3 regions of the Sphingobium sp. R-21 genome follow, and region 1 is predicted to be linked to each of the others. Evidence: predicted binding sites of a transcription regulator. Region 1 holds the regulator's gene; each other region holds the start of a gene.
What was found. Region 1 encodes LexA, which represses DNA repair genes until DNA is damaged. Its sites were predicted from a motif close to GTTCCNCNCTTGTTCT; they were not measured.
Positions count from the first base shown of each region.

Region 1 (9,951 bases):
CCCGGCGCCTTTACCGAGGGGCTCTTCTACCATGATGGCGCCCTGTATGAGAGCACGGGCCTGGAGGGCGAGTCAGAGATTCGGAAGGTCGATCTCAAGAGCGGCAAGGCGCTGGCCCACCGGATCATTCCCCGCCCCTATTTCGGAGAGGGCATCGTCAACTGGAAGGACCGGTTGATCAGCCTGACCTGGCGGCATCGGCAGGGCTTCGTGTGGAAGCTGAGCGATTTTTCCCCGGTTTCCCAGTTCCGCTATGAGGGCGAAGGCTGGGGGCTGACGCAGGACGGGCACAGCCTCATCATGAGCGACGGCACTGCGCAGCTTCGCTTTCTGGACCCCGAAAGGCTGACCGAGGAACGCCGGATCACCGTGACGTGGAATGGCCGTCCTGTGGACCGCCTCAATGAACTGGAATATGTGAAGGGCGAGATATGGGCCAATATCTGGTACGATACCCATATCGCCCGGATTGATCCGCGCACCGGCGCGGTGATCGACTGGCTCGACATCGCCCCTCTTCTGCAGGCAAGCGGCGCCAGAGACAGCGAGGCGGTCGCCAATGGCATAGCCTATGATGCGAGGACCGACCGTCTGTTCGTCACGGGGAAGAACTGGGCCAGATTGTTCGAGATAAAGGTCGAGAAATAGGGCGGGCCAGTGAACTTCAACACCAAGCGCAATTCGCCGGAACCCGCCATGGCAGGGGACAATGCCCCTCTCCCCGCGCCCCGAGCATGTCAAATGGATGGGGAGAAAAGGTCCGGAGGGTTCTGTTGCCCGGCCCCTCCGGAGGCCGCTGAATTCCCTTCTGTTGCCCGGTGGGTTCAACCGCGTTCTTTTTGAGTAATGTCAGGCCGTGAGGCCATCAATTACGCAGCAAGAGCAAGAGCCTCGTTATCGTTGGCACTTGTGAGTTTTGAACCTTTTTACGGCGTACTCAGGCCGGGTAAAGGCACCGCTTTTCAACACACGTCGATCCTAGTTCGGCCCCGTCACGCGCCCCGAAAACCGGGGAATGTGGTGGAGCCGCCGGGTACCGCCCCCGGGTCCGCTGCGCCTATTGCACGATACGATTTATCACCATAGCCGGGCGAACCCGGCAACGCCTTATATGGAGAGGCGCATCCGGTTTATCAAGCCGTCGCCGTTCGCAGGTCCAGGACAGTTCTCCCATCGATCCGGAATCCCGACTCTTCCCCTGCCTCCGATCCGGCGCTAAAGCCGCGGGATGATCCTCGTCATCGACAATTATGACAGCTTCACCTGGAACCTCGTCCACTACCTCATGGAACTGGGCGCGCAGGTTGAGGTCGTCCGCAACGACGCCATTTCCGCCGGCCAGGCCCTTTCCACCGGCGCGCAGGCATTTCTGCTCTCGCCGGGCCCCTGTACACCCAACGAGGCGGGCGTCAGCCTTGATCTCGTCGCCGCCTGCGCCGATGCCGGGGCGCCGTTATTGGGGGTGTGCCTCGGCCATCAGTCGATCGGCCAGCATTTCGGCGGTCAGGTCGTGCGCGGCGGGCTGATGCACGGAAAGACATCGCCGGTCACGCATGACGGCACCGGGCTGTTCCAGGGGCTGCCTTCGCCCTTTACGGCCACCCGCTATCATTCGCTGATCGTCGAGAACATTCCCGAAAGCCTTGTCGTCAACGCCACCAGCGAAGACGGTTCGGTCATGGGATTCCGGCACCGTGACCTGCCGATTCATTCGGTGCAGTTCCACCCGGAAAGCATCGCCACGGAACATGGCCACGACATGCTGGCGAATTTCATGCGGATCGCCGGCATTCCGGTCCGCGAACGCGTGGCGGGCTGAACCGCTTTCCCCGGCAGTCCGGCCGCCTGTCCTCCTGCTTCCTCAACGCCGGAAAATTGATCACCGTCAGTCCTGCGAATCCGGAATTAGGCGGCGCGATATGGCACCGCCCAGTACCACTCTGTTGCACATCCATAGCGACTTTCGCGTATCCCATCTCGACTCTGGCACCTTCCCATGATTAAGGCAGCGACCATGACCCGCCTGCCCGACCCTTGCGAGCCTCTCGACGCGCAACAGGCCGCAACAGCTTTCGACATGCTGTTCGATGCCGAGTTGCCGGAGGAGGAAATCGCCAGTTTCCTTGTCGCCATGGCCCGGCGGGGCGAGACGGCAACGGAAATCGCCGCCGCTGCCCGCGCCATGCGCAAGCGCATGATCCCGGTCACGGCGCCTGCGGGGACGATCGATGTCTGCGGCACGGGCGGTGACGGGCATCACACCCTCAATGTTTCGACCGCGGTGTCGCTGGTCGTCGCCGCTGCCGGCGTCCCCGTGGCCAAGCATGGCAACCGGGCAGCCTCCTCCAAGGCGGGCGCGGCCGATACGCTGGAGGCGCTCGGCCTGGACCTGGCGCGAGCAGCCACGACAGCAGAAGCAACGCTGGCCGATCTTGGCATCTGCTTCCTTTTTGCGCAGAATTATCATCCCGCGCTCAAACGGCTTGGTCCCATTCGCAGGGCGATCGGGGAACGCACCATCTTCAACCTGATGGGGCCGCTCGCCAATCCCGCAGGGGTGCGCCGCCAGCTGGTCGGCATCGCCCGCCCTGACTATGTCCCCGTCTATGCAGAGGCGCTGGCGGAACTGGGCGTCGATCACGCGATGATCGTTTCCGGCGACGAGGGACTGGATGAATTGTCGCTGGCCGGCGGCAACGTACTGGCGGAGGTGAAGGGCGGCAGCCTTGTCGCGATGCGTCGCCTCACCGCTGCGGAACTCGGCCTTTCCACCCATCCGGTCGATGCGATCCGGGGGGGCGACCCCGCCTTTAACGCTGCCGCCCTGCGCGCCCTGTTGCAAGGCGAAGCCGGCCCCTATCGCGATGCGGTACTGCTGAACGCTGCTGCCGCCCTTGTCGTGGCGGATGCCGTATCCGATTTTCGCGAAGGCGTGGAGGAAGCCGCCGAAACCATCGATCGCGGCCTTGCCAATGCGCTTCTCAATTGCTGGATTGCCTATAAATGACGAACAAGCTGATCGAAATCTGCGATATGAAGCGAGAGGAGGTCGCCAGCCGGAAGGCGGCAACCGCCATTTCCGCGCTGCACGCCCGCGCCGCCGAGCAGACGCCGCCGCGCGGCTTTCGCAAGGCGCTGGACGACGCAGCCCGCTCCGGATTCGGCCTGATCGCCGAGGTCAAGAAGGCCAGCCCGTCCAAGGGCCTGATCCGCCCGGACTTCGATCCCCCCGCCCATGCCCGCGCCTATGCGGCTGGCGGCGCAGCCTGTCTGTCAGTGCTGACCGACGCGCCCTTTTTCCAGGGGCGTGACGACTATCTGGTCGCGGCCCGCGCCGCCTGCGCCCTGCCGGTGCTGCGCAAGGATTTCATGATCGATCCCTGGCAGGTGCTGGAAAGCCGCGCATTGGGGGCGGACGCGATCCTGATCATCGTCGCGGCGCTCGACGACAATCAGATGGCGGAGATAGAGGACGCCGCGTTAGGCCTGGGCATGGACGCGCTGGTCGAAGTGCATGACGCGCAGGAACTGGAGCGGGCGATGAAACTCCGCTCGCGCCTGATTGGCGTCAACAATCGCGACCTTAGAGACTTCACCGTCGATTTCGCCCGGACATATGAATTGATCGGCTATGCTCCGGAAGGCTGCACCTTCGTCGCGGAAAGTGGTATCGGCAGCCACGATGACCTGATCGCCATGGCGGATCATGGCGTCCGCTGCTTCCTGGTGGGGGAAACGTTGATGAGACAGGCGGACGTCGAAACGGCCACACGCAAGCTGCTGACCGGCCAATGAGCAAGCTCACCCATCTGGACGAGGAGGGATCGGCCCATATGGTCGATGTTTCCGCCAAGGCGACAACCGCGCGCAAGGCCGTCGCGAGCGGCCGCATCAGCATGAGCGCCGAAGCGGCGGCGGCCATCGCGCAAGGTTTGGTGAAGAAGGGCGATGTGCTGGCCGTCGCCCGCGTCGCCGGTATCATGGCGGCCAAGCGGACCTCCGACCTGATCCCGCTCTGCCACCCCATTGCGCTCAGTTCCGTCAGCGTCGACCTCGACCTGGACGGCAACGGCGTGTCCGTGACGGCGACCGCAAAGACGGCCGGACAGACCGGCGTGGAAATGGAGGCGTTGACCGCCGCATCGGTCGCGTTGCTGACGGTCTATGACATGGCGAAGGCGCTGGACAAGGGCATGATCATCAGCAACGTGCGCCTGCTGGCCAAGAGCGGCGGCAAGTCCGGCGACTGGACAGCCAGGGAAGATGGCACGGTATGAGCCTGCTTCCCGTTGCGGAGGCGCAGAACCGCCTGATGGCGCTGGCAAGGCCGCTGCCGACGGATCATGCGCCTGTTGCCGCCTGCGCCGGACGCTGGCTGATGGAAGATGTCGCAGCACTGCGCGAGCAGCCCTGGGCCGACCTTTCTGCGATGGACGGCTATGCCGTTCGCGCCGCCGAATCGCCGGGGCCATGGCAGGTGGTTGCCGAAAGCGCGGCGGGTGGGGCGCTTCCTCCGCCGATCGAGCCCGGCCAGGCTTGCCGCATCTTCACCGGAGCGCCCTTGCCGCCGGGCGCAGACGCCATATTGATCCAGGAAAATGCTGCCCGCGAAGGAAATAGGCTGCGCGGCCTCGAAGAGGCGCTGGCTGCGGGCCGCCATGTCCGCTCGGCCGGCTCCGATTTCCGCAAGGACGATCTCCTGCTGACCGCCGGCAGCGCGCTTGGCCCCGCGCAGATCGCGCTTGCCGCAGTGGCGGGGCATGGCGCACTGCCCGTTTCCCGCCGGGCGCGGGTCGCGTTGATCTCCACCGGCAATGAACTGGTGCCGCCCGGCGCGTCGACGCAGCCAGGCCAGCTTCCGTCATCTAACGCACCCATGCTGGCGGCCCTGCTTGCGAGCCTCCCCTGCGACATCATCGACCTGGGGATCGTGCGAGATGACCTGCCCGGCATGGCCCAGGCCTTTGCTCGCGCCGCCGATGCCGATGCCGACATCATCGTTTCGACCGGCGGCGCGTCGGTCGGCGACCATGATGTCGTCCGTCCAGCCTTCGCCCAGGCTGGCGGCTCGCTCGATTTCTGGAAAATTCGCATGCGGCCGGGCAAGCCGCTGATGGCAGGGACATTGGATTCCGCCATCTTCCTGGGCCTGCCCGGCAATCCGGTATCAGCCTTCGTAACCGCGACGCTGTTCCTGCTGCCGCTGGTCCGCCACATGATGGGCGCGGCATCGCCCCTGCCGCGCACCGCGGTCGCGACATTGGCAGCGCCACTACCCGCCACGGGGGAACGGGACGACTATCTTCGCGCCTTCCGCACTGAAGCCGGCATCGTTTCGGTGACGTCGCAGGATAGCGCCGCCACCGCCGCCCTGGCCATGTCGGACTGCCTCATCCTGCGCCCCGGAGGCTCCGCTCCGGCGGCGGCAGGCGATCCCGTCACGGTGCTTCCCCTTGCCTAAGGCCCTTGCATAAGGAAAGGGGCCGCCACGCGACCCCTCCCAGTGCAAAGCTGATGATTGTTCAGCGCTGCTGCTTGCCGGGCGACTTGTCCTGACGGCGCTCATCACCCATTTGGCCCTGCTGGTCTTCCTGCTGTTGCTGGCGTCCGCCCTGATTGGCACGGTCGCCGCCCTGCTGATCGCGACGTTGATCGCCGCCCTGGTTGTTCTGGTTGGCCATCTTACTCTCCTATTCACCTTCTTCGGGGAAGGCACGCTTGAAAACGGCCCGGCTGCTCGCGCGTTCCCATAAACGCGGCGAACCGTTAGGCGCTTGACTTGCCCCGTTCCGTTTCCTATGCGTTCCCTATCCGTTCCAAAGAAGGGCAGGCGAAATGTTGACACCCAAGCAACAGGAATTGCTGAGCTTCATCCAGATCCGGCTGGAAGAGGGAGGCGTATCTCCTTCTTTCGAGGAGATGAAGGAAGCGCTGGACCTGCGGTCGAAATCCGGCATCCATCGCCTGATCAATGCGCTGGAGGAGCGCGGCTTCATCCGCCGCCTGCCCAATCGTGCCCGCGCTCTTGAAGTGCTCAAGCTGCCCGATGCCATGCATCGCGCGCCCAGGCTGGTCGTTCCTGCCAAGGCGCCGGTGACAACTGCTCCTGCCTTGAGCAAACCACCGATCGTCGCCAATGACATATTGGAGATTCCCCTGCATGGCCGCATCGCGGCCGGTGTTCCGATAGAGGCATTGGAGGGACAGAATATGCTCTCCGTACCCGCGGCACTGCTTGGGACCGGGGATCATTATGCGCTGGAAGTCGCAGGGGACTCCATGGTCGAGGCAGGCATACTCGACGGCGACTTCGCGCTTATCCAGCGCACCGAAGTCGCGCGGGAGGGGCAGATTGTCGTCGCTCTGATCGATGAAAATGAAGCGACGCTCAAATATTTCCGGCGAGAAGGGCCCAAAGTCAGACTCGATCCTGCCAATAGTGCCTATGAACCGCAGATCTACGACCCGCGTCAGGTTCGCATTCAGGGCAAGTTGGCCGGACTGCTGCGACGCTATAACTGACCGCGTACGGACCGGCGCGGCCAAGGGGAAGGTCGCGCAATCCACGGATGCCCGTCGTTCCGCATTTTCGCGCTGCGCACGCTACCATGGTCCAGATCGATGGCCAGCCCCCCGGTCTGAGCGAGGAATCGTCTGTCCACCTTCAACCAGCGAGGTCGGCAGGCGCCCGGCAGTCTACGGTCACTGACGACGATATCGGCATTGGCGCAATCCCGCGCCAATATCGCATGGTCGATATTTACATTGCTTCGGGTGAGCAAAATGTTCCACTTCCGTCCCCCGCCCATCAGGCGGACGGCGCAGAGATCAAGCGAACAACGTGCCTGGGGCAACGCCGGCAATGCTTCCAACGCGCCACCGTAACCAGCGCTTTCCGCCAGCATGTCGCGTGTGTAACTTCCAGCCCGTGCCCGCAATATCGCCATGCCACTTGCGGTGCGAACCGCGACGTGGCGGCCATCGCTGCTGATCAATATGCCAGGCATCGGGGTTGCGAGGATCATGGTCACGCCTGCGGCAACGGGCATCAGGCCCGCCCAGCGCCAGTGACTCCGCCATAGGAGGCACCACAGCATGCCGAGCATCACGAGGCCGAAAACAGCGCCGGATTGGGCGGGCGTCAGCATCACTGCCCATGGGCTGGATGCTACGCCATGGGCCACCAGCAGCAGCAGGTCCAGCGCCCGCGCAGCAAGCCACCAGAAGGGCGCGCCCCACCCGCCCAGATCGAACAGCAAGGCCAGCGCTTCCAGCGGCATGACGACCAGAGTGGTAAGGGGTATGGCGACCAGATTGGCGACCGATCCCAGCATGCCCGCCTTGTGAAAATGGAACAGAGCGATCGGCGCGAGGACCAGTTCGACCACCAGACCCGTAAGCAACATGCCCGCAAGACTGCGCCCCAGCCGGCGCCATGCCGCCTCGTCGCGCGCGGCTGCAAAGCGTCGGAAAGCGGGATGCTCGCCCAGTGAAACCAGAGCGACCACGGCGGCGAAACTCATCTGGAAACTCGGTCCCATCAACGCTTCGGGCCATATGGCGAGCACCACCAGCGCACCGGCCGCGACCAGGCGGAGGGTGATCGCATCCCGCCCCGTCGCCAGTCCTCCGAGCACCAGCAGGGCAGCGATGCAGGACCGCACGGTCGGCACTTCGGCGCCGGTAGGCAAGTTATGGTTAACACCAGTGGCTACAAGACCACAAAGTCAGGTCTGGCACCGTGTCCGTGTTCTGTGGCAAACACAGGCCATGTGGAGCCTTACACAGAAAGTCACATTCGATCCCAAAAGCGGACGACCAGAAGCGCCTCTATACTGGCGCCTCACGACCTTCTGCGTCATCGCAGCGTGGGTGCTGGCGCTCATATTATTCTTTTATACGGCGCTTGCGATCCGCGATGGGGCACCTGATTTAGCAGCCACTTGCGCCCTAATGGCAATCGCCATGCTGGTCATCGTCCACTGGCGCAAAAGGCAAATTCGTCAAGAGCAGCGTAAGTTCGACCAGCTTGTGGCCGATTACGAAAAGGCCATTTCAAACCCGACATAGCCAGCAGCGCCAAACTGACAGGCCAGGAGCCAATTAAGTGGAAGTGATCGGGATCATTCTTGCGGTGGCATTCGCCTCATGTCTCCTTTTCGGCTTTCGATCAGGCAACATGCCAATCAAAGCGCCATTGCGCGAACCCAGCCGTCACGAAACGCCTCTCTATTTTTGGTCGTTGCTGCGTTCTACGGGGTTGGCCTCATCTTAGGTGCGAGCATGATTATATCTGGCTAAGGCGCTGGGCACATTTTCATGATCCACGGATTTCTGAGGGTTTTAGCGTGTTGACTCCTATAACGCACTGGTCAGGATCGTATAACCGAGGCCGGCCAAAGCTCCACCGCCTGCCGCAAGGAGCATCAGCGGCCAATCAAGCGCTGCCCGGCGGCTGAGCGCCATCAGCCGCATCAGCAAAAAGATCACCACACCGATCAGTGCCGTCACATGCAGGCCGCTGATCGACAGGAGATGCGCAAGGCCGCTCCGCCGCATCGCCTCCGCATCGGCTTGCATGATCGCACCCTGATCACCCGTGGCCAGCGCAGCAGCAATGCCGGCCCCCTCGCCCGGAACGCGCGTCAGAATGTGATCGAACAAACGCGTTCTCAGGCGCGGACCTGTGGTGGCGGGTCGCAGGATCGTGATGGGCGGCAGCGCACGGCCGGTTGCGCCGATACCATCGAAATAGGCCCGGCGCGCAAAATCATAGCCGCCCGGCAAGCTGGGCGGCGCAGGCGGCATCAGCCTGGTACGGACGGCCACGACGGCCCCCTCGCCCAGTCCAGCCGGCGTCGAAGACTCGTCAAGATTGATGCGTATCAGGGCGGGCAGCGCCGGCATGCCGATCGGCCGGATCAAAAGCCGACTCATGCGCTGAGCAGGCAATCTCTGAACGGATTGGACTTCTCCCTTCAGCGCAACAATGACAGGGCGGGCCAGCGGGGGCGATCCCACCAACATCGCCTTGCCCCAGACCAGCAGGCAACCCATGCAGGCCAGGAGGCTGCCAGCGATGAGCGCCTGCCGCGTCCGGCCACCCGATGGCAAAAGCAGCGCAGCGGAGGCGACTCCCAGCATCACGCAGCAGAAAGCAAGCCAATCCAGCCGGTTGGGCAGAACGAACCAGGTGGCTATGCCCGCCGCCAAGGCCACGGGAACCCAGAGCGGCAACCGTTCGCGCTCTTCCTCCAGCCACAGTTCCAGCGGGCGCCAGATCGGCGCCATCCTCCCTCCAACCCAAGTGGCAACGGAGGTTTGTCGTGGCTCGAAAGCCATGCTAGGGGGCGTCGCGATCATGGATAGGCCGGGTGGATATCTGGACAAATGTCAGGGAATGAAGCGGTGAGTTCTACGGGATTGAACAAGCAGGTGGTAACCCGTTTTGCGCCTTCGCCCACTGGTTTTCTTCACATTGGCGGCGCGCGCACCGCGTTGTTCAACTGGCTGTTCGCCCGCCACCATGGCGGCAAGTTCCTGCTGCGGATAGAGGATACCGACCGGACCCGTTCGACGGAGGAGGCGGTCGCTGCGATCTTCGATGGCCTGGAATGGCTCGGCCTGGGCGGGGATGAGCCAGCAGTCTTCCAATTCGAACGCGCGCCGCGCCATGCCGAAGTGGCGAACCAGATGCTTGCGGCAGGCCATGCCTATCGCTGCTATGCGACCGCCGAGGAATTGGCCGAGCTGCGCGAACAGCAGCGCGCCGCCAGGCAGCCTATGCGCTATGACGGGCGCTGGCGCGACCGCGATCCTTCGGAAGCGCCCGAAGGCGCGCCCTTCGTCATCCGCCTGAAGGCGCCCCGCGAAGGCGAGACGGTGATCGAGGATGCCGTGCAGGGCCGCGTCGTCGTACAGAATGCGGAACTGGACGACATGATCCTGCTG
Region 1 covers NZ_CP184375.1:1,082,979-1,092,929, reverse strand. Annotated here, with positions in the region: gene ACN9MX_RS19590 (glutaminyl-peptide cyclotransferase) at 1-648, shown strand, start outside; RNA gene ssrA (transfer-messenger RNA) at 798-1,141, opposite strand; gene ACN9MX_RS19580 (anthranilate synthase component II) at 1,229-1,819, shown strand; gene trpD (anthranilate phosphoribosyltransferase) at 2,015-3,007, shown strand; gene trpC (indole-3-glycerol phosphate synthase TrpC) at 3,004-3,795, shown strand; gene moaC (cyclic pyranopterin monophosphate synthase MoaC) at 3,792-4,277, shown strand; gene glp (molybdopterin molybdotransferase MoeA) at 4,274-5,461, shown strand; gene ACN9MX_RS19555 (hypothetical protein) at 5,523-5,681, opposite strand; gene lexA (transcriptional repressor LexA) at 5,836-6,522, shown strand; partial or broken gene ACN9MX_RS19545 (ComEC/Rec2 family competence protein) at 6,513-7,721, opposite strand; gene ACN9MX_RS19540 (hypothetical protein) at 7,651-8,070, shown strand; gene ACN9MX_RS19535 (ComEC/Rec2 family competence protein) at 8,359-9,291, opposite strand; gene gltX (glutamate--tRNA ligase) at 9,391-9,951, shown strand, end outside.

Region 2 (9,951 bases), on a different replicon from region 1:
ATATGAGGAGTCGGGCGGCTGTTCAGTGCGTGCCGGCGATGCGGCGGGCGCGGCTTTCGTCGACATATTCCTGTCGGCGGGCCATGACCAGAAAGGCGGCTTCGGAACGCAGGCAGCGCTGGCGGACATTGTCCAGGGTGGCGGCGTCGGCTTCGATCCGGGCCTGGCGGGCGAGGGCGCGGAAATCGGGGCTGGCCATGGGACGCTCCTTTCAAAGTGGGGGGCGCCGCGAACAGCGCCCCGCCTGTCAGCGGCGTCTTATGTCAGGATGCAGTGATGCTGACGCATCAGCATCCTGGCAATGCTCAGACGCCGCTCGGGCTTAACCCCGTCCTTATTCGGCGTGCTGAAGATTCACGGCCGCCATCTTGCCGCGCTTGTCCTGCTCCAGATCATAGGAGACGCGGTCCTTTTCGCGCAGGGTGGCGAGGCCGGCACGCTCGACGGCGGTGATGTGGACGAAGGCGTCCGGGGTGCCGTCATCGGGGGCGATGAAGCCATAGCCCTTGTCGGCGTTGAAGAATTTGACGGTTCCGACGATGCTCATTGGGTATTTCCTTCTTTACGTGGGCGCGTCCCGTGTGGACGGGCCTGGCGCTAGAGGGGCAGGGAAAGAAGGAAGTTTGGTGCCGCAAAGCGCCGAAAGACCGTCGATTTGCGACTGTAGCACCCCCTATATAGGGCCATGGGTGCCAAATAGCAAATCGGCGGGCGCGGCGGCCCGATCCGGCGGGTGCGATCAGCCCGCCCGATCCAGCGCGGCGAAGCCGAAAAAGACGTCGCGGGCGCGGGCGGCGGCATGTTCATAGGGGCGGCGCTGCGCCTCCACGCGGATGGCCAGCGCTTCCTCCTCCGCCATGGTCAGGTCGCGCTCATAGGCGTCGATGTCGTAGTGGAGGTCGCTTTCGTCGCCGTCGAAGCCGGGCGGGGCGGGATAGTCGGTGCGCCAGCCGTCCCTTTCCTCATCCCACCAGATGCCGCGCAGCCGGGCGGCGGCTTCATCCGGCGGGAAGCTGGCGCGTTCGACCGGCGGGACGGCCGGAATGGGCCGAAGTTCACACCGTTCATCGAAGGGATGGAAGGGGGTCTTGCCGCCCTCGCCCAGCGCCATGCGGGCGGCGACGAACAGCGCGGCGGAGGCGCCCGGCGACAAAGCGGCGGCGGCCTGTTCGAGCGCGGGCGCTTCATCGAGGGTGGCGGGGTCGGGCAAAGCGTGCGGGGAGGGTGGGGTTCCGGGGCGATCCGCCTCCGCCTGATCTGCATCTGTCTGATCCTGTGGGCAGAGCATGTCGAGATAGGCGGCGAAATCCTGCGCCACGACGCGGGCGAGGGCGGCGTCGGACCCCGCGGGCGGGCTGTCGGCCATGCGGTCGAGGCGGGAGAGCATCGACATGGCGAGGCGGTTGTCGTGGCGGTGGCGGGTGATTTCGCCTGCCTCCATGTCCTTGCGGATCACCTCCTCATGGCCGGTCAGCGCACGGGCGAGCAGATCATCGGCGAGGCGGGCGCGGGCGATGAGGATGGCCGCGTCCCAGCCGAGGCGAAAGGCCGCGCCGTCGCGGCGGATGCGCAGGGCATAGGCGGCGCGGGTGCTGATCTGCGCGGCTTCGCAGGCGGCGCGGATGATGCCGGTGGCGGCGAGGGTTTCGAGGAAGGCGCGCTGGCGGGCGGGGCTCCAGCCGTCGGCGCGGACTTGATCGGCGGCCGTGGGGAGGGAGGAGAAGTGGTAGGACATGGCAAAGCTCCTTTTTATGGGAGGGTTTGCCGGGACGGTATTAGGGGTGAGGGGTTGTAGGACAGAACAAAATGGTAACGCTTAGTGCCGTTGCAACAGTGGTGATTTCGTAGGCCTTAGCGCGATACGCTTCGAAGAAGCTACGTGAGGAAGTTTTCTATCACGCTCGGAATGAAACGGTACTGCGGATCCTCCAGACCGTCATATATATTTCTCTTTATTACTTCTCTATTAGTGGTAAAAAATCTTAAATCAACGCTTCTGATGATCTTGAATCCATCACTATTACTGAATTGACTCAATTTTATCATCGGCTGCAATAAAAGATTTCTACGCCTCTGACGAAGGTCTATTTTAAATTTGAGCTGACTTTCTATATCACGTGACTTCTCATCTTCAATTTGGAGAAGTGACGAGGCAACGCTTTGAGCAGTTTCCAATGCTATAATTTCGCCTCTACGGGCCTTCCTCAAAGTTCCAACATTAATGTTGCTATGATTTGCTAACCCTTGATACGATATTCTCAAAGTTGATATAGTTCTTTCTAAAGATTCTGGTCGAATCTGAACGAAAACGTAAAGATATTTGAAAAGATCATCAAGGATGTCTGAAAGACAAAAATCAAAATCGTCGATCAGAGAAGAGTATTTCTCCAAAACTTTCGATCCATTGAATGCTCCAACATCGTAAGAAATGCCGTCTAACCTTGTATTACCGAAATCCGCTCCAAAAAAATTAAGACCCGTCAAATCTTGATGAGATAAGTCTAAATTCCGTAAGTCAGCATGATTAAAGAAACGGAAAACATCTACACCAGAAATTCCAGCAAGTTCTTTCAAGGACTTTTTATCTGAACGAAGTATTTTTAAGGCTTTTAACAACCCCTCTGAAAAATCAGGCATTTCTATCTTCCAAAGCAATCACGCTCGCTAAGAGAACGTCAGAAAATCGATTGTCTAAGCTTCCGGGGTCTAGATCGGCGTCTCTCAAAAGAAGCTTCAGGTGCTGTATAGCGACCGCCTTATTCTCATCACCGAAAACAAAATCATGAATTTTTGCTGATATCGTAGGCTTTTCCTTAGGCTTTATATCCGATATTTCCAAGTCTTCCAAAGCACAGAATATTTCTGCTTTAATGATGGGTTCAATCCTGCCCAAGGTTTTAGATGATCCCATACGTAGTCTCGGATTGGAAACAGGGTCCCAAGGTTGGCCAGAAAGTTCATCTTCAAGCACTGGCGATAAAGTCCACCTATAGTTTGATCGATCCACCGGTTCGTATGTCACCATCGTCGGCGGAGTGCTTAAGGACAATTTTTTCTCTACTTGATCGGAATGTTCACCGTTGAGTTCCGCAGCGGCATTCAAATGTGCACTCACGTGAGAAGGCGTGAGGCGTGCGCCTGCTGCTAACCTTGCTACGGCGCTTTCCCTTGCCAGCTTGATGCGAGAGTACTCCACCTGGGCTTCGGGGACGTTCCTAGCGACGGACTTCCTATCGACCTCTAGCGGGCTCTCCACCGTTACCAACAGCGTAGCCTTTTTCAAGGATAGACGAAAGGTGAACGGGAACCGATCATCGTTTCCGCCAACTCTTCCTTGTTTGAAAGTAACATCGACGTGCACTGAAGCTGAATAATCAGAAACCTGGATAGGCTGGTGCCAAGCATCGATGGCAACCACTTCTGAAAATACTCTTATTCGATTATCCGCCAAGCTCGACCTCATCCCCTATTGAGGTGTCATTTCTTCCAAATAAACTCGAATGTTGCAAGTGGCTCGGTAAGAGTTTCACTCCGCCGCCACGGCCTCCAACCCCAACAAAGGTGCCAAATAGCGCCCGGTAAAGCTCCGCGCGTTCTTCGCGACCTTCTCCGGCGTGCCTTCGGCGACAACTTCGCCGCCCTTGACGCCGCCCTCTGGCCCCATGTCGATGATCCAGTCGGCGGTCTTGATGACATCCAGATTATGTTCGATCACGACCACGCTGTTGCCCTGTTCGACCAGGGCGTGGAGGACTTCGAGCAGTTTGCGGACGTCCTCGAAATGGAGGCCGGTGGTGGGCTCGTCCAATATGTAGAGGGTGTTGCCGGTGGCGCGACGCGACAATTCCTTGGCGAGCTTGACGCGCTGGGCTTCGCCGCCGGACAGGGTCGTGGCCTGCTGGCCGACCTTGACATAGCCGAGGCCCACTTCGGCGAGCATCGCCATCTTGTCGCGGATGGGGGGGACGGCCTTGAAGAATTCCACCGCGTCCTCGACGGTCATGTCGAGCACGTCGGCGATGGACTTGCCCTTGAACTTCACCTCCAGAGTCTCGCGATTGTAGCGGGCGCCGTGGCAGACGTCGCAGGTCACGTAGACGTCGGGGAGGAAGTGCATCTCTATCTTGAGCACGCCGTCGCCCTGGCAGGCTTCGCAGCGGCCGCCCTTGACGTTGAAGCTGAAGCGGCCGGGCTTGTAGCCGCGGGCCTGCGCCTCTGGAAGCTGCGCGAACCAGTCGCGGATGTTGGTGAAGGCGCCGGTATAGGTGGCCGGGTTGGAGCGGGGGGTGCGGCCGATGGGCGACTGGTCGATGTCGATCACCTTGTCGCAATTTTCGAGGCCGGTGACCTTGTCATGCGGGCCGGCGACGATGCGGGCGCCGTTCAGGGTGCGGGCGGAGGCGGCGTAGAGGGTGTCGATGGTGAAGCTGGACTTGCCCGATCCCGACACGCCGGTGATGCAGGTGAAGGTGCCGAGCGGGATCGACGCCGTGACGTTTTGCAGATTGTTGGCGCGGGCGTTGTGGACGGTGAGTTTCTTGCCCGAACCCTTGCGGCGGCGGGGCGGTACCTCAATGCGGCGGGTGCCGTTCAGATAGTCGGCGGTCAGGCTGTCCTTGTGCGCGAGGAGCTGGTTCAGGGTGCCCTGGGCGACGATGGTGCCGCCGTGGACGCCGGCGCCCGGCCCCATGTCGACGATATAGTCGGCGGTGCGGATCGCGTCCTCATCATGTTCCACGACGATGACGGTGTTGCCGAGGTCGCGCAGGCGCTTCAGCGTGATGAGCAGGCGGTCATTGTCCCGCTGGTGCAGGCCGATCGACGGTTCGTCGAGGACGTAGAGGACGCCCGACAGGCCGCTGCCGATCTGGGAGGCGAGGCGGATGCGCTGGGACTCGCCGCCGGACAGGGTGCCGCTGGTGCGGTCGAGGTTCAGATAGTCGAGGCCGACATTGTTGAGGAAGCCGAGGCGCTCCACGATTTCCTTGAGGATGGCGCGGGCGATCTGGTTCTGCTGGTCGTTGAGGCGGGTGGGGAGGGTGGAGAAGAAGCCGAGCGCGTCCACCACCGAGCGGCGGGTGGACATGGAGATGTCCTCTCCCGCGATCTTTACCGCCAGCGCCTCGGGCTTGAGGCGGGCGCCGTGGCAGGTCTCGCACGGCATGGCGGTCTGATATTTGCTGAGCTCCTCCCGCATCCAGGCGGATTCGGTCTGGAGGAGGCGGCGGTTGAGGTTGCCGATGACGCCTTCGAACGCTTTCTTGACCTCATAGCTCTTGCGGCCGTCGACGAAGCGCAGGGTGACCGGCTTGCCGCCGGTGCCGTGGAGGATGATGAGCTTCACCTCCCCCGGAAGGTCGGCCCAGGGGGTGTCGAGGGAGAAGCCGAACTCCTTCGCCAGGGAGCCGAGAACCTGCATGTAATAGGGGCTGGGCGGGTTGGACTTGGCCCAGGGGACGATGGCGCCCTTCTTGAGGCTGAGGGCTTCGTTGGGGACGACGAGTTCGGGGTCGAACTCCTGCCGCTCGCCCAGGCCGTCGCAGGCGGGGCAGGCGCCCTGGGGGGCGTTGAAGGAGAAGAGGCGCGGTTCGATCTCGGCTATGGTGAAGCCGCTGACGGGGCAGGCGAACTTCTCGCTGAAGACGATGCGGTTGGCGGGGATGCCGGCGCCCTTGAGGTTGCCGGTGGATTCAGCCTCCTCCTCACGGCCGGGGACGACGCCGTCCGCCAGGTCGACATAGGCGAGGCCGTCGGCGAGTTTCAGCGCCTGTTCGAAGCTGTCGGCAAGGCGCGTGGCCATGTCTTCGCTGACGGCGAGGCGGTCGACCACCACTTCGATGTCATGCTTGTATTTCTTGTCGAGGGCGGGGGCGTCCTCGATCGCGTAGAGTTCGCCGTCGATGCGCACGCGGGTGAAGCCGGCCTTCTGCCATTCGGCCAGTTCCTTGCGATATTCGCCCTTGCGGCCGCGCACCACGGGGGCGAGCAGGTAGAAGCGCGCGCCATCGGGTAACTGCATCACGCGATCGACCATCTGGCTGACCGTCTGGGCGCTGATGGGAAGGCCGGTGGCGGGCGAATAGGGAATGCCGACGCGCGCCCAGAGCAGGCGCATATAGTCGTAGATCTCCGTCACCGTGGCGACCGTCGAGCGCGGGTTGCGGCTGGTCGTCTTCTGCTCGATGGAAATGGCGGGGGAGAGGCCGTCAATATGTTCGACGTCCGGCTTCTGCATCATCTCCAGGAACTGGCGCGCATAGGCGGAGAGGGATTCAACATAGCGGCGCTGACCCTCGGCATAGATGGTGTCGAAGGCGAGGGAGGACTTGCCCGAGCCGGAAAGGCCAGTGATGACGATCAGGCTGTCGCGCGGCAGGTCGACGTCGACGCCCTTGAGATTATGCTCGCGCGCGCCGCGGACGCTTATGGTGGTCAGCATTCGGGAAACCTCTGCCGAGGGGTGATGGGATTCATGGGGCGTGTTGTTCCAGATTTGTTCTTGGGAGGCAAGGGCCGGTCGGGCGCAAGATAGGGACTGTGCGGCGAAAGGAAAAGGCAGCGGCTTTGCTCCCGCGCCTCGCCGGGTTAAAGGGCGGGGATGAGCGGGATTTCGGTTCGGATGCGATATGGCGTGCTGGGCGTGGCGATGGCGCTGGCGGCCTGTGGCGGAGGCGTGCGGTATCGGCCCGTGAGCGACGTGCCGGTGCGAGTGGGAAAGCCCTATAGCGTCAGGGGCGTGACCTATGTGCCTGCCGCCGATCCGGTCTATGATTATCTGGGCTATGCGAGCTGGTATGGCGGCGAGAGCGGGAACCAGACCGCGAGCGGCGAGCGTTTCCGACCGAGGGCGGTGACGGCGGCGCATGTGACGCTGCCCCTGCCAAGCTATGTCGAGGTGACGGCGCTGGACACGGGGCGGACGATCCTGGTGCGGATCAACGATCGCGGCCCCTTTGCCGGGCGGGGGCGGATCATCGACCTGTCGCGCGGCGCGGCGGAACAACTGGGGATCAGGGCCACCGGCCATGCACCGGTCAGGGTGCGCGTGGTGGAGCCGCCGGAAAAGGACCGCAGGAAGCTGCGCGAGGGCAAGGAGGCGCCCGAGCGCCCCGTCGTCGACGCGCGGACGCTGGCCAAGCTGCGCGCCCAGCTGGCGGCGTCGGGGCAATGATGTCGTTCGTGGAAGAATGTCGTCGGTTTGTCCCCGGCGGATGTTGCCGGGCGGCGCCGATGCGCGGATCATCGAATGGCAAAAACGGTGGTTGCGCCTTCGCGATATGGTGGCGTCCGACATGGTGACGATCCGGCAGGCGACGATCCGCTAAGGATCGAAGCCATCCGCGTCCGAGCATTTGACAGAAATCCCGGAGAGCCCGACAGCTTCCTGGATGCACCCCCGGCCGTTCCCTTGCGCCGGGGGTGCTTTCTTATGTGCGTCATTCTTTGGCTCCTGGTAATTTTACGTTACGGAATGGCTGTTTTCCTGACGTAAAATTGTCGTTCGTCCGCGCCAGACTGCATTTGGTCGAGAAGAGCGTCGTTGGCCGACCCGCCTGGCCGCCGGTCGAAAGCGAAAAGCGACGCATTCGCAAAAGGCCTACACGGATGAAGTGCGAAGACAGGGACAATGATCTGTTCGTTCTGGGATCTCTTCATTCAGGGATCTGGTTGTTCAGGCCGCTCTTCTCTTCGCCTGAGGCTTGCCGAGCGCGTGGCGCGAGGGGGCCGGGAAAAGCATTAGAGTCGAGGAGACAATTGCCATGATCGCCTTCAAGTTCGCCCCCGCCTTCGCCGCCATCGTCGCCCTGGGTGCGGCCGGCGCGGCATCCGCCACCGAATTCCAGTCCAACGGGAAGACTGTCGAGGTCAACTATCATGATCTGGACCTGTCCAGCGCGAAGGGACAGAATATGCTGAAGGGCCGCATCTGGCGGGCCGCCTGGAAGGTGTGCGCGGATGGCGCGACCTCTGCCGAAATGAAGAAATGCCAGTCGGTCGCCGCGGCGCATGTGCGCAGCTCGGTCGAACTGGCGGTCGCCAAGGCCCAGAGCGGCGAGCGCTATGCCGATATGAACAAGGAAAAGCCGGTCGGCCTGGGCAACTGAGTTTTTCCAGTCGATCCTGAAGAAGGCCCGGTGGATGCCGGGCCTTTTTTCGTTTCCGGATCAGATCGAAAGCTGATCCAACGCGGATTTCGATCCGATGAAATGAGATCGCCGTCCTTGAGTGTCGGTTCCCGCGATATCCTGATGGGCGGCGACCATAGGCGCTCACCGATCAATGCCGTTCTGACGGACGCCATTCAGATTGCAGGCGGTTTGATCGACTGTTAGCCGGACTTCAGGACGCAATTGAGCGCCGGAGCAATCAGCGTCGAGCACAATCTTGATGGAGCTATGACATGGCGAGTGCAACGGAAAGCCCGATTCTGGTGACCGGTGCGACAGGTGCTCAGGGAGGCGCGGCAGCCCGAGCGCTGTTGCGAGCGGGGTACCATGTGCGGGCGCTCGTTCGCAATCCCGGCGCAGCTGCGGCGCGGGCGCTGACGCAGCAAGGAGTTGAGGTCGTGCAGGGTGACTTCGACGATGTGGCCAGCCTTGACATGGCCGTCGCCGGCGCCGCTGGCATATTTTCCATGCAGATGCCGGCTGGCCCGGACGATCCTGATAGAGAGGTCCGGACCGGCCAGGCTCTGGTGGATGCCGCCTACCGCGCCGGCGTTCAGACATTTGTTCACACGTCTGTCGCGCGCGCAGGGGACCAGGCCGACTTTGTCGGGATGAATGACGGGCGCTGGCCGCGCACTTACTGGGACAGCAAATCCGCTGTGAATGGAGCGGTTGCGGCGCGGGGGTTCGACCGGTTCGTGATCCTGAAGCCCGCCTTCATGATGGACAATCTGTTGCCGCCAAAAGCAGCTTTCATGTTCCCCGCATTGGCCGCAAGGGGACGCATCGAAACGGCGATCGCGACCGAAACCCGGCTCGATTGGATCGCCGCGGATGACGTGGGCGCGTTTGCCGCCGCAGCATTCGGGAACCCGGACCGTTTCAATGGTCGCTCAATCGATCTTGCCGCCGAAGCGCTGACCATGGAGGAAGTGGCGGCCAAGATCGCGGCCGGCACAGGAAAGCCCGTCATTGCCGTATCACTGTCGGAAAGTGATGCGGTAGCCAGTGGGATCAATCCCGCCGTCGCATCGAGCCAGGCCTGGAACAATGTGGAGGGATATAAGGTCGATCTGGCCGCGACCCACGCCTGGGGAGTGCCCCTCACTTCTTTCGATAAGTGGATCGCGAGTTATGGTGACCAGTTCGTTATAAGCCCAGTTCGTTATAAGCTAAGTCGCGCAAGCTCCCGGTTTGTGAAATCCTAGCGCCCGGCCATGGCGCGGGCGTTGGTGAGATAGGTGCGGCCGATGCGGATTTCGCCGCCGTCGGCGAGGCAGGCCGACCAGACGCCGCTGCCGTCATGGCGAAGCCGGGAGATATGGTCGCGGCGCACGATGTGCGAGCGGTGCAGGCGGACGAATTGCTGCGGGTCCAGCCGGTTTTCCAGCGAACTGATCGTCTGGTGCAGAAGGTAGCTGTTGGCCCCGACATGCAGCCGCATATAGTCCCGCTCCGCCTCTATCCGGTCGATCTGGGCCGCGCCGATGCGGATCAGTTCGGAGCGGTGCGGCACCCAGAATTCCTCCGCCCATTCCGGTTCCTCCTTCGCGCTGGTGGCGGGGGAGGGCGCGGCGCGGTTGCCCAGCGCCTGTTCGACGCGATCGATGGCGCGCGACAGGCGTTCATGCGCGACCGGCTTCAGCAGATAGTCCACGGCGGCGAGGTCGAACGCCTCCACCGCGAAACCTTCGAACGCGGTGACGAAGATCACCGCCGGGCAGAGGCCCATGCGCGAGGTAGCCCGCGCCACGCCGATGCCGTCGAGCAGCGGCATGGCGAT
Region 2 covers NZ_CP184374.1:398,941-408,891, forward strand. Annotated here, with positions in the region: gene ACN9MX_RS01805 (hypothetical protein) at 23-199, opposite strand; gene ACN9MX_RS01810 (cold-shock protein) at 335-547, opposite strand; gene ACN9MX_RS01815 (hypothetical protein) at 740-1,735, opposite strand; gene ACN9MX_RS01820 (pentapeptide repeat-containing protein) at 1,876-2,637, opposite strand; gene ACN9MX_RS01825 (hypothetical protein) at 2,630-3,451, opposite strand; gene uvrA (excinuclease ABC subunit UvrA) at 3,527-6,439, opposite strand; gene ACN9MX_RS01835 (septal ring lytic transglycosylase RlpA family protein) at 6,599-7,171, shown strand; gene ACN9MX_RS01840 (hypothetical protein) at 7,188-7,325, shown strand; gene ACN9MX_RS01845 (UrcA family protein) at 7,761-8,105, shown strand; gene ACN9MX_RS01850 (NmrA family NAD(P)-binding protein) at 8,402-9,376, shown strand; gene ACN9MX_RS01855 (LytR/AlgR family response regulator transcription factor) at 9,373-9,951, opposite strand, start outside.
Region 2: a site for LexA is predicted at 6,485-6,500, ahead of uvrA (excinuclease ABC subunit UvrA). Genes of this name have one in related genera too.

Region 3 (9,951 bases), on a different replicon from region 1:
CTGCTTGACGCCGTGCAGGGCAACCACCTGATTTCGCTGGACGATGGGCGCAGCGATCAGGCGCATGGCGCATTCGCCGCCATCCGCCGGACGGATGTCGACGTCCACCGTGAAGCCCCGCCTGTGGCGGATCGCATAGGCGCGCAACTGTTCCATCGCGGTACGACTTTCGGCTGTGTACAGCGACACGGCGAGGGGGCGGGGAACCGTTATCCCGCGCTCCAGCCCGAAAATATCATAGACGCCGTTGGTCCAGCTCAGACTGTCGTCGCCAAGGTCGCAATGCCACAGGCCAAGGCCGCGTTCCGCCAGTGCCCCATCGTCGCTGGCGATCCGGTCGTCCAGCATCACGGGCGCCAGATGGTCTCGCAAGGCGTAGAGCGGCCAGCTATGATGCAGGGGAAGAGGCTCGGTCGGGCGCAAGACAGGTCTTTCTGAATGCCGGATCGCACCATAGGGCTGGTCTGGTTAAGGCTTGATGGATCGTATCAGCCTTGCGACGAAAAAGCCATCGGTGCCGCCCTGCGCGGCGAGATTGTCCGGCAGGGTGCGGACCCAGCCCTGCGCCGTAGGCTGGATGCCGTCAGGCAATTCGGCGGCCGTCGCAGGCAAGGCGCTGAAATCCTTCCATTCGTCGAGGAAGCGGGCGACCTGCTCCTCGCCCTCGGCGCGTTCGAGCGAACAGGTGGCGTAGATCAGCATGCCCCCCGGCTTCAGCCACGCCGCGGCGCGCGCCAGCAGTTCGGCCTGGATCTCGGCCAGCTCCGCTATCTGCCGCGCGCCGATACGGTGCAGCACGTCGGGATGGCGGCGGTAGATGCCGGTCGCGGTGCATGGCGCGTCGAGCAATATGGCGTCCGCCGGAGCGTCGGGTTCCCACAGGCGCAGGTCCGCCTGCACGATCGCGGCGGACAGGCCGGTGCGCTCCAGATTTTCATTCAGGCGCTCCAGGCGCTTTTTGGACTGGTCGACCGCCGTCACGCGCCAGCCGGCAGCGGCAAGCTGCATCGTCTTGCCGCCAGGCGCCGCGCAGAGGTCCAGCACATCGCGTCCTTCTCCCCTGCCTAGGAGGCGCGCGGGGATGGAAGCGGCCAGGTCCTGGACCCACCAGGCGCCTTCGTCGAAGCCGGGAAGATCCGGGATGACGGCGCCTTCGGGCAGGCGGACATGGCCGGGGGCAAGGCTCAGGCCATTGAGGGCCTCGGCCCAATGCGCGGTCTGGCCGGGATCACGCAGGCTGATGTCGACGGGCGGACGCTGGGCATAGGCGTGGGCCGCGGCCTGCGGCATGGCCTCGCCCCATTGCGCGGCCCAGCGGCTGGCGGTCTCATGCGGCAGCGTGGGTGGCGAGGGTAGCGCGGGATCGGCGCGGGTCAGCGTGCCGAAGACGCCATGCACCAGCTTGCGGGGGCCGCCATCGACCAGCGGCAGGGCCGTCGCGATGGCGGCGTGGGGCGCGGTGCCCAGTGCCAGCACCTGGACAAGGGCGATGCGCAGGACCATCCGCGCCTTGGCATCATGGGGAAGCGGCTGGCGCGTGGCGCTGTCGATCAGCGCGTCGAGGTCCGGCAGGTGGCGCAGCGTCTCGGCCGCGATGGCGTGGACCAGCGCCCGGTCCGCCGGGGCAAGCCCCTGCGCCGCGCCATGCAGCGCGCCTTCGAGCGGATCGCCGCGGCGCAGAACGGCATCCAGCAGGCGAAGCGCGGCGCGGCGGGCGGGGAGGCCGGGGACGTCCTTGGGGGCAGATGGTCGGGGCATGGAAAGCGCCTAGGGCAAAATGCGAGGGAAAGTAAGTTGTGTTCGAATGCGAGTCGCGCCTTTGCCGATCGGGGGCCTGGCGGCGAACGCGGGGCCCGCGCCCTGCCGACGCAAACGGCCTGGATCAGCCCGCGCCCACCAGCGGCACAATGTCCACGGGGCGGCCATTGCGCCGCAGCTCGACCGTGACGCTGGGTCGTCCCGGCCCGGCATTCCCCAGCGGATCGCCCTGCCGCACCACATCGCCCACGGCGGCGTTCAGCCGCAGCAGCCCGGTGATCAGCGTCGTCCAGCCGCCGCCATGGTCGATGATGATGATCTGCCCGTAGCCGCGATAGGGGCCAGCAAAGACGACGCGCCCCGCGGTCGGCGCGACCGCCAGCGCATCGGGCCGCGTGGCGATGGTGAGGCCCCTTGACCGGACGCCGCCTTCCGACACCTCGCCCATGCCGGTCACCAGCTCGCCGACCACGGGCAGGCGATAGGGCGGCGGCGCGCCCATGCCGCGTGGACGGGCGGGCGCGGGGGCGCGGGCCTGGTCAGGTCGGGCGGGGCGCAGCAGGGGCCCCGGCAGGGCAGCCAGCCGGTCGCGCAGGTCACCTGCCTCCTCCAGCCTGTCCATCAGGTCGACGATGTCGCGGGCCCGCTCGCCAAGGGCGAGCGCCCGGTCGCTTTCCAGATCGGCATTGGCGCGGTAATCCTGCGCCGCGAGCCGCTTTTGCGCTTCCAGCTTTTGCAGCGCGGCCTGCCTCTGCTTCAGGTCCTCCTGGCTCTGCGCCAGGGACGCCGCCGCCTGCTCGGCAGTGGCGCGCAGCGCGCGGCTGCGCTCCAGTTCCGCGCGCAGGCCGGCTGTCCGTTGCTCGATGACGGGCAGCACCTGTGCCAGCACGGCGCGCATATGGATGGCATCGTCGATCGATCCCGGCTGGACGAGCGCCAGCGCCAATGGTCGCTGCGCCATCATCTGCAAGGCGGCGGTCAGGCGCACCACTGGCTCCTGCCTGGCGGCCAGACGAGCGGCCTGCGCGCGCTGAAGCCGGGCGACAATGGCGATGCGGGCCTGCGCGGCCTGGATGTCGGCCTCTGCCTGCTGGATGCGGGCGGCCATGGCGGCGGCGCGGCGACGGGCCTGATCGGCTTCGCTGCGGGCCGCGGCCGCCTGTTTCTCCAGCCGCTCGGAACGCGACCGCGCTTCCTCCGACTGGCGGCGCGCGGTCTTCAGGGCGGCCTGTTCCTCGCTGAGGCTGGTCCCGCCAGTGCCCGTCAGGATGATGGCCTGCCCATCGGCGGCGGGCAGGCGCGATCCGGCGAGCGCCGCCGCACCAGCAAGACATGCCGCGAAGATTGCCGTCCGTCTCAACCAAGGCCCCCTGCCGGCCCGCTATGCCGACCGCATCTGACTAGGCCGTGTTTGGGCGGAATGAAAGAACCTCCATTCCCGCATATTCCTGATCGGCGCAGGAACACGGGTCCGGTGGGCGCTATCCCTCGCGATGATAGGGATGGCCGGCCAGGATCGAGCAAGCCCGCCATAATTGCTCGGCCAGCATGGCGCGGGCCATCATGTGCGGCCATGTCATCGCGCCAAAGGCGATCAGCAGGTCGGCCTTGTCCCGCTCCGCATCGTCGAAGCCATCGGCCGCGCCGATCAGGAAGCGGCATTCGCGCTTGCCGGAATCGCGCCAGCCCTCGACATGACGGGCGAAATCAAGGGAACTGAGTTGCCTGCCCTTTTCGTCGAGCATGACGGTCACCGTGCCCGGCGAGGCCGGCGGCAGCTTGCCGCCCCGGTCGGGCAGTTCGGTGATCTTGAACGGCATGGTCAGCCGCTTGGCATAACGGTCGACCAGTTCCGCTTCGGGCGAGCGCCCGATCTTTCCGCGGGCAATGATGTGGAGAAGCATGTCCCCCCACTAGAGCGGGTTTCGATCTGATTGAATCAGATCGCCGCTCAGGTTTCCTTGTTTTCCGCGATTTCTTAACCAGCGATCGGTTCCGATCGCTTGGAAATCGCTCTAACGGCTCAGGACACGCTTGTCGAAGGGCGGCTCAGGCGGTTCCCGCTACCGGCGCGTCGACGAAACCCCACATCCGTTCCAGATTGTAGAAGCTGCGAACCTCCGGCCGGAAAAGGTGGACGATCACGTCACCCGCGTCGATCAGCACCCAATCAGCCACGGGCAGGCCCTCGACGCGGGCGGAGCGGCCAGTCGCCTGCTTGATCCGCTCGGCCAGCTTCTGCGCCATCGATGCCACCTGACGGGATGAACGCCCGCTGGCGATCACCATATGATCGGCGATGCTGCTCTTGCCTTCGAGGGGGATGGAGATGGTTTCCTGCGCCTGGTCGTCGTCAAGCGACTTCAAGACAAGGTCGTGCAGGGCGGCAACGCTGTCGGCATTATGAGCCGTGTCGTTGGCGGGATGCGGTCTGGTCAAAGATGCTCCATTCTAGACAATCAACCGGCGCGTGAGCGGGTCGCGCACGCGTTTGTGTTCATATTCGCGATGCCAGAGGGGGTCTGCCTGCCGCAGCAGGGTCGCCGATCTTGGATCAGGGCGAAAGCGCAGAAGCACAAGCGCCGGCGGTCTCCAATCCGTCCATGCTGCACTCTGGCGTGCGGGCCGGACGAAGCGCCGCAGCCAGCTCATGGCCGATGAGCCACGGGCGTCCTCATCATAGCCGGGCCGGGCGATTACGGCAATGGGCATAATCCGGGCTATGCCACGCCAGTCCCTCCATTGGCCGAACTGGGCAAGATTGTCCGCCCCCATCAACCAGATGAAGCGATTGCGGCGATAGCGGCTTTGCAGCGCCTTCACCGTGTCGATCGTGTAGCGGGTATGAAGCCGCGCCTCGATCGCAGTTGGCCGGATGAGGTTGCGCCGCGCAACTTTTTGGGCGTGGGCAAGACGGGCGGGTAGGGGCGCCATGCCGGTTTTCGGCTTGAGCGGGTTGCCCGGAGAGACCAGCCACCAGACTTCATCCAGTCGCAGAGCATCGATCGCGAACAGGGAAATATCCCGGTGTCCGTCATGCGCCGGATTGAAGGAGCCGCCGAGAAGGCCGATGCGTTTCATGATTCGCCCATGCCAGTCAGCGGCCCCGCACGCAAATTCAACGGGTGTGACGGGAGCACTCTCTTATTCTTAGTGAGCTAATAAATGGCCGCGACAAGCAATCTCAGCGTCCCATCCTGTGGTGAACGGCATTGGTTAGCTTCCTAATTTCATGCCGCCTTCTATTCTGCCGCGTTCGGCAGGGCCCGAATCGCTTCCGCCGAAGAGGGTTCGCGGACCAGCGCCTCCACCGGCTCCAGTTCCTCCAGTTCTTTGCCACCCGTCTCGATATTGAGGTCGCGAAGCTTGCGCCCCGTCACCAGCACACGACCTTCGAAGCTGCCGACGAAGCTGTTATAATCGGCCACGGCCCCGTTCAGCCGGTTGCCCAGCTTCTTGAGCGAACTCGCCGCTCCGGCCAGCCGCTCATATAGTTCCTTCCCCAGCATGCCGATTCGCTTGGCCTCGTCCGCCATCTTTTCCTGGCGCCAAACCGCCGCGACGGTCCGGGCGATGGCGATGAGGTTGGTCGGCGTGGCCAGCAGCACCCGCTTTGCAAAGCCATGGTCCCAAAGCTGGGGATCATGCTCCAGCGCCGCGGAGAGGAAATGTTCGCCGGGCACGAACATGATCACATAATCGGGCGCCTCGTCGAACTGGTCGGCATAGCTTTTCCGCCCCAATGTATCGACATGCGCGCGCATGGCGGCGGCGTGGGCGGACAGCAGCCGTTTCCTCTCCTCCTCGCTCTCCGCGCCATAGGCATCCTGATAGGCATTCAGCGACACCTTGGCGTCAATCACCAGCGCCCGCCCGCCCGGAATGCGCAGGATCGCATCGGGGCGCAAACGGCCGTCCTCGCCCTCCACGCTCACTTCGGTCCGGAAATCCACATGCTCGGACAGCCCACAGGTTTCCAGGACATTGCGCAACTGCTGTTCGCCCCAGCGCCCGCGCGCCTTGGGTGCATGGCGCAGCGAATCGACCAGCCGCTGGGCCTCGGCGCGCACCGCCTCCTGGCCCGTCTTCATCGATTCGATCTCGCCGCGAAGGATGCCATAGGCCTCTGTCCGCTGCTGCTCGATCTGGGTGATCTTCTGGTCGTAGCGCTGGATCGTCTCGTTGACCGGATGCAGCAATTGCCTGAGCTGCGCCTCGCTCTTCTCATGCGCCTGCGTCATGCGCTGGTCGGCGCGTTCCAGGAAATGGCTCTGCGCCTGGTGCAGCAGCTTGCCGCCAATCTCGCTGAACTGGGCGGAAAGCTGCTCCTTCGCGTCCTTGAGCGCGGCGATCTGCGCCTCGAAGGCTTCCGCCCGTGCCTGCGTGTCGGATCGCAACGCCGCCAGTTCCCGCCCCGCCACTTCCCGCGCCGCGCGCTCCGCTTCCACCTTCTGCGCCAGATCCGCCGCCTGCGCCGCGCGTTCCTGCGCCACCACCAGTTCCTGGATGGCGGCATTGCGCTGGGCCGCCGCCATGTCGAGCTTGCCCGCCAGATCGGCCTTTTCCGCCAGCAGCGGAGCCACGGACCGGCCCCGCGCCAGCCAGCCGATCGCCAGCCCCGCGACCAGAGCGACAATGACAAAGATGGTGGCCAGGCTGTCCATATATGCCCCTTTCCAGAACGAAAGGTGAACCTAGCCGCATGACGTCAATGCCGCAAGTCGGATTGTCTCGCCACAGAATTGAAAAAACAGATAAAAACTTAAGAATAGTGACAAGTCGTAACCGATATTAAAGAGAAATAGTGCAAGAAATAGATTGTCGAATTTCCCTTTTGCACGCGTAAATCCGCTCCATTTCTGCCGAAATTATCAATGGATCATGTCAGTTGCACCGGTCGGGCGCAGGCCGATCGAGCGCGACGACGGTGATGATCGTCGAAATCTGCGCACTGACAGATGTACTGCACACCCGTGTTCGATCGAATGAGCCTGCTGGCCATTCTTCCGGATATTCCGCATTGAAGGCGGGTTTTCCCGCCGCGATATAGGGCGCGGTATCGGAACAGAAATTGTCCAGGACGCAGCCTTCGAACAGGATCGCGTCGAACAGGGGAAGGAGCTTGGCGGATGATTTGCTCGCGTTCTTCTGCACCGGTTTCAGCCCATAGCCCCGTGCCCGAACCGACAGGGCGGTGACATAATCGATCATATCCTGCTCGGTCAGGGCGAAGCCGGTGGTCGATGCGCCATCCTCGAAGGAATCCATGACGTCGAATTCGACATAATCAAATCCCTTGTCGCGGCACATGCGCAATCGGTCATCCATGATCTGGATGAACTCGGGATAGCGGCGGATGTCGATATAGCGTTCCCCCGCAAAACCGGGATAGCTGTTGCCCAACAGTCCGGAAATGGCGGCCAGGCTGGCATAGTCTGGACGATTATTTTCGGCCGATCCAATGTCGAGATAACAGATCGTCCTGATCCCGCTGGCCTTGGCAAGCGTCACATAACTCGTCGGCGTGTCGAACCCGTCGACGTCGAGATAGGCGACCGCAGGCGGTGTCGCCGGTAATCCCTGGCTCTGCAATATCCAGTCCCAACTGGACAGCGGCGGCGGTGACGGGGTCGGTGACGGGCTGGGCGAAGGCGCTGGTGTTGGCGCGGGCGTCGGAGTCGGGGCGCTATTGTTGTTGGCGCCGCCACCGCTACCGCCACCACCACAGCCAGCAAGCATCAAAGCTGCCATTGCCAAGGCGCTGAGTTGCGAGAGATTTTTGTGAGCCGGAGACATAGTCATGGTCCCTGTATTTCGGGAACATTGATCGTGGATCACGAAATGGTTCCGGCGGGACGGGCAATCAAAACTGGCAACCTTATAAAGAAAAACAACTCACTCTGGGATATACCCTAAGATATAAATCAAATTTTATAATCGACGATCTCATATGTCGAATGATAGACCAATCTATTCATGAACGGGACAATTTTATGGGAATGCTGGTTAAATGAAGTTGACATAAGATCGTATCTAACAGCACATTAACCATGGAAAAAAATTGTTAAAAATCGAGTCGCCCCAAGATTGCGTGGTTTGACTGTAGCCATATGCGGCGCTTCCGATGTCCGGGCCGCAAGGGCGTTTTGAGAAAAGTGAGCTTTTTACTCTGATATCGCCTTATTGGCACGGATAATGGCCGGGACGGGCCGGATGGCATCGATTTATCGTCGATGCCAGGAGAAGTGCTGTCCTTCATTGTCCAATATATGTTCTGTCTCGGCTTTGCCGAATAAAAGAAAAAACGTTCAGGTCGCAAACTTATGATGTGATTTCCAGGATCCATAAGTTTGGGGGTTTGTCATGACCTTTGGCCATAGCGTCACAATAGACGGCTCTCTGGATGACTGGTTTGCCACCGATCGGATCGATGACAACAGTAATTCCGGCTATCAGATCTATTCAACCGTGGATAATGGCGACTTCGTCTTCGCGCTGAAGGCGCCCGTCGCCATCGGGACGAATACGACGATCTGGCTGAACACGGATGGCAAGACGTCCACCGGCTATCAGATATTCGGCTATGCGGGCGGCGCGGAATATAACATCAATTTCGCCGCCGACGGGACGATCAATCTCTATACCGGCGCTGCAGGTGAGACCCTGGTGCTCGGCGGCCTGACCGCCGCCTGGTCCGCTGATCACACGACCGTCGAATTCCGGCTGCCGACCGCTTCGGTGGGCAATCCGGCGGCGATGTACAGCTATTACGACATCAACGACACGATCTTCCTGCCGTCGAACTACCAGTCTGCACCTTTCACGGTCTTCAATCAGCCGACGGCGACCGAGGCGCCCGACATGCGGATCGGCATCGTCTTTTCGCAGACGACCTCCGATGCCTATTTCAACTCGACCGCCTATTCCCAGCTCTTCATGTCGGTCCAGTCCCAGGCGATGCAGGCCGGCATCCCCTTCGACATCCTGACCGAAGCCGATCTGACCGATCTCAACAAGCTTTCCCATTATGACGCGCTGGTCTTTCCGTCCTTCCGCAACGTACCGGTCGACCAGGTGGAGGCGATTACCCACACGCTCGAAATGGCCAGCAAGCAACTGGGCATAGGGCTCATCACCGCGGGCGAGTTCATGACGAACCAGCCCTATGTGAGTGGAGGCACCATTGGCGGCGACCCGCTTCCGGGTGATCCCTATGCGGCGATGAAGGTCCTGTTCGACGCCACGCGGGTCACGGGGGGCACCGGCAACGTGCAGGTGAACGCGACCGATCCGGCGGGTCTAGTGCTGGATCACTATACGAACGGACAACTCGTCAACAGCTACACCAATGTCGGGTGGAACGCCTTCACCAGCGTCAGCGGCACTGGCCAGACGATCGCGACCGAAACCATCAACGGCGGCCAGACCTATACGGCGGCGCTCGCCACCCAGACGGGATCGGCGCGCAATGTCCTCTTCTCCAGCGACGGCGTCATGGCCGACGCCAATATGCTGCAACAGGCGATAAGCTATGCGGTCAACGGGACCGGCCTGTCGGTCGGCCTGCATCTGACCCGCGATTCCGGCATCGTCGCTGCGCGCGTCGACATGGATCAGAGCCAGGAACTGGAAGACGTCAATCCGCCGGGATCCACGCCGGGCATCTACGACAAGCTGTTGCCCATCCTCACCCAATGGAAGGCCGACTACAATTTCGTCGGCAGCTTTTTCATCAATGTCGGGAATGGAACGAACGGCACCGGCACGGACTGGGCCATATCGGCGCCCTATTACAAGGCGATACTGGATCTGGGCAGCGAGATCGGCACGCACAGCCTGACCCATCCTGACGATACCAACAAGCTGAGCGCGAGCCAGATCGCGACGGAGTTCGGCGGCAGCACCTCGATCATCAACACCCAGCTCAGCAATTATCTGGGCTACGCCTTCCAGGTGGCCGGCGCCGCTGTCCCCGGCATGCCGGAAACGCTGCCGGTCTCCCAGGAGATCATGAAATATGTGACGGATTATCTGACGGGCGGCTATGCGGCGCAGGGGGCGGGCTTTCCCAATGCCTTCGGCTATATGACGCCCGACAATCAGAGCCAGATCTATTTCGCGCCCAACACCTCCTTCGATTTTACCCTGGTCGAGTTCCAGGGAAAGAGCGTGGCTGATGCCACCAGCGCCTGG
Region 3 covers NZ_CP184374.1:2,643,551-2,653,501, forward strand. Annotated here, with positions in the region: gene ACN9MX_RS12685 (diguanylate cyclase) at 1-423, opposite strand, end outside; gene ACN9MX_RS12690 (RsmB/NOP family class I SAM-dependent RNA methyltransferase) at 469-1,758, opposite strand; gene ACN9MX_RS12695 (murein hydrolase activator EnvC family protein) at 1,883-3,118, opposite strand; gene ACN9MX_RS12700 (23S rRNA (pseudouridine(1915)-N(3))-methyltransferase RlmH) at 3,240-3,662, opposite strand; gene rsfS (ribosome silencing factor) at 3,808-4,197, opposite strand; gene ACN9MX_RS12710 (nicotinate-nucleotide adenylyltransferase) at 4,210-4,842, opposite strand; gene rmuC (DNA recombination protein RmuC) at 5,001-6,422, opposite strand; gene ACN9MX_RS12720 (endo alpha-1,4 polygalactosaminidase) at 6,643-7,509, opposite strand; gene ACN9MX_RS12725 (cadherin domain-containing protein) at 8,122-9,951, shown strand, end outside.
Region 3: a site for LexA is predicted at 6,437-6,452, ahead of rmuC (DNA recombination protein RmuC). Genes of this name have one in related genera too.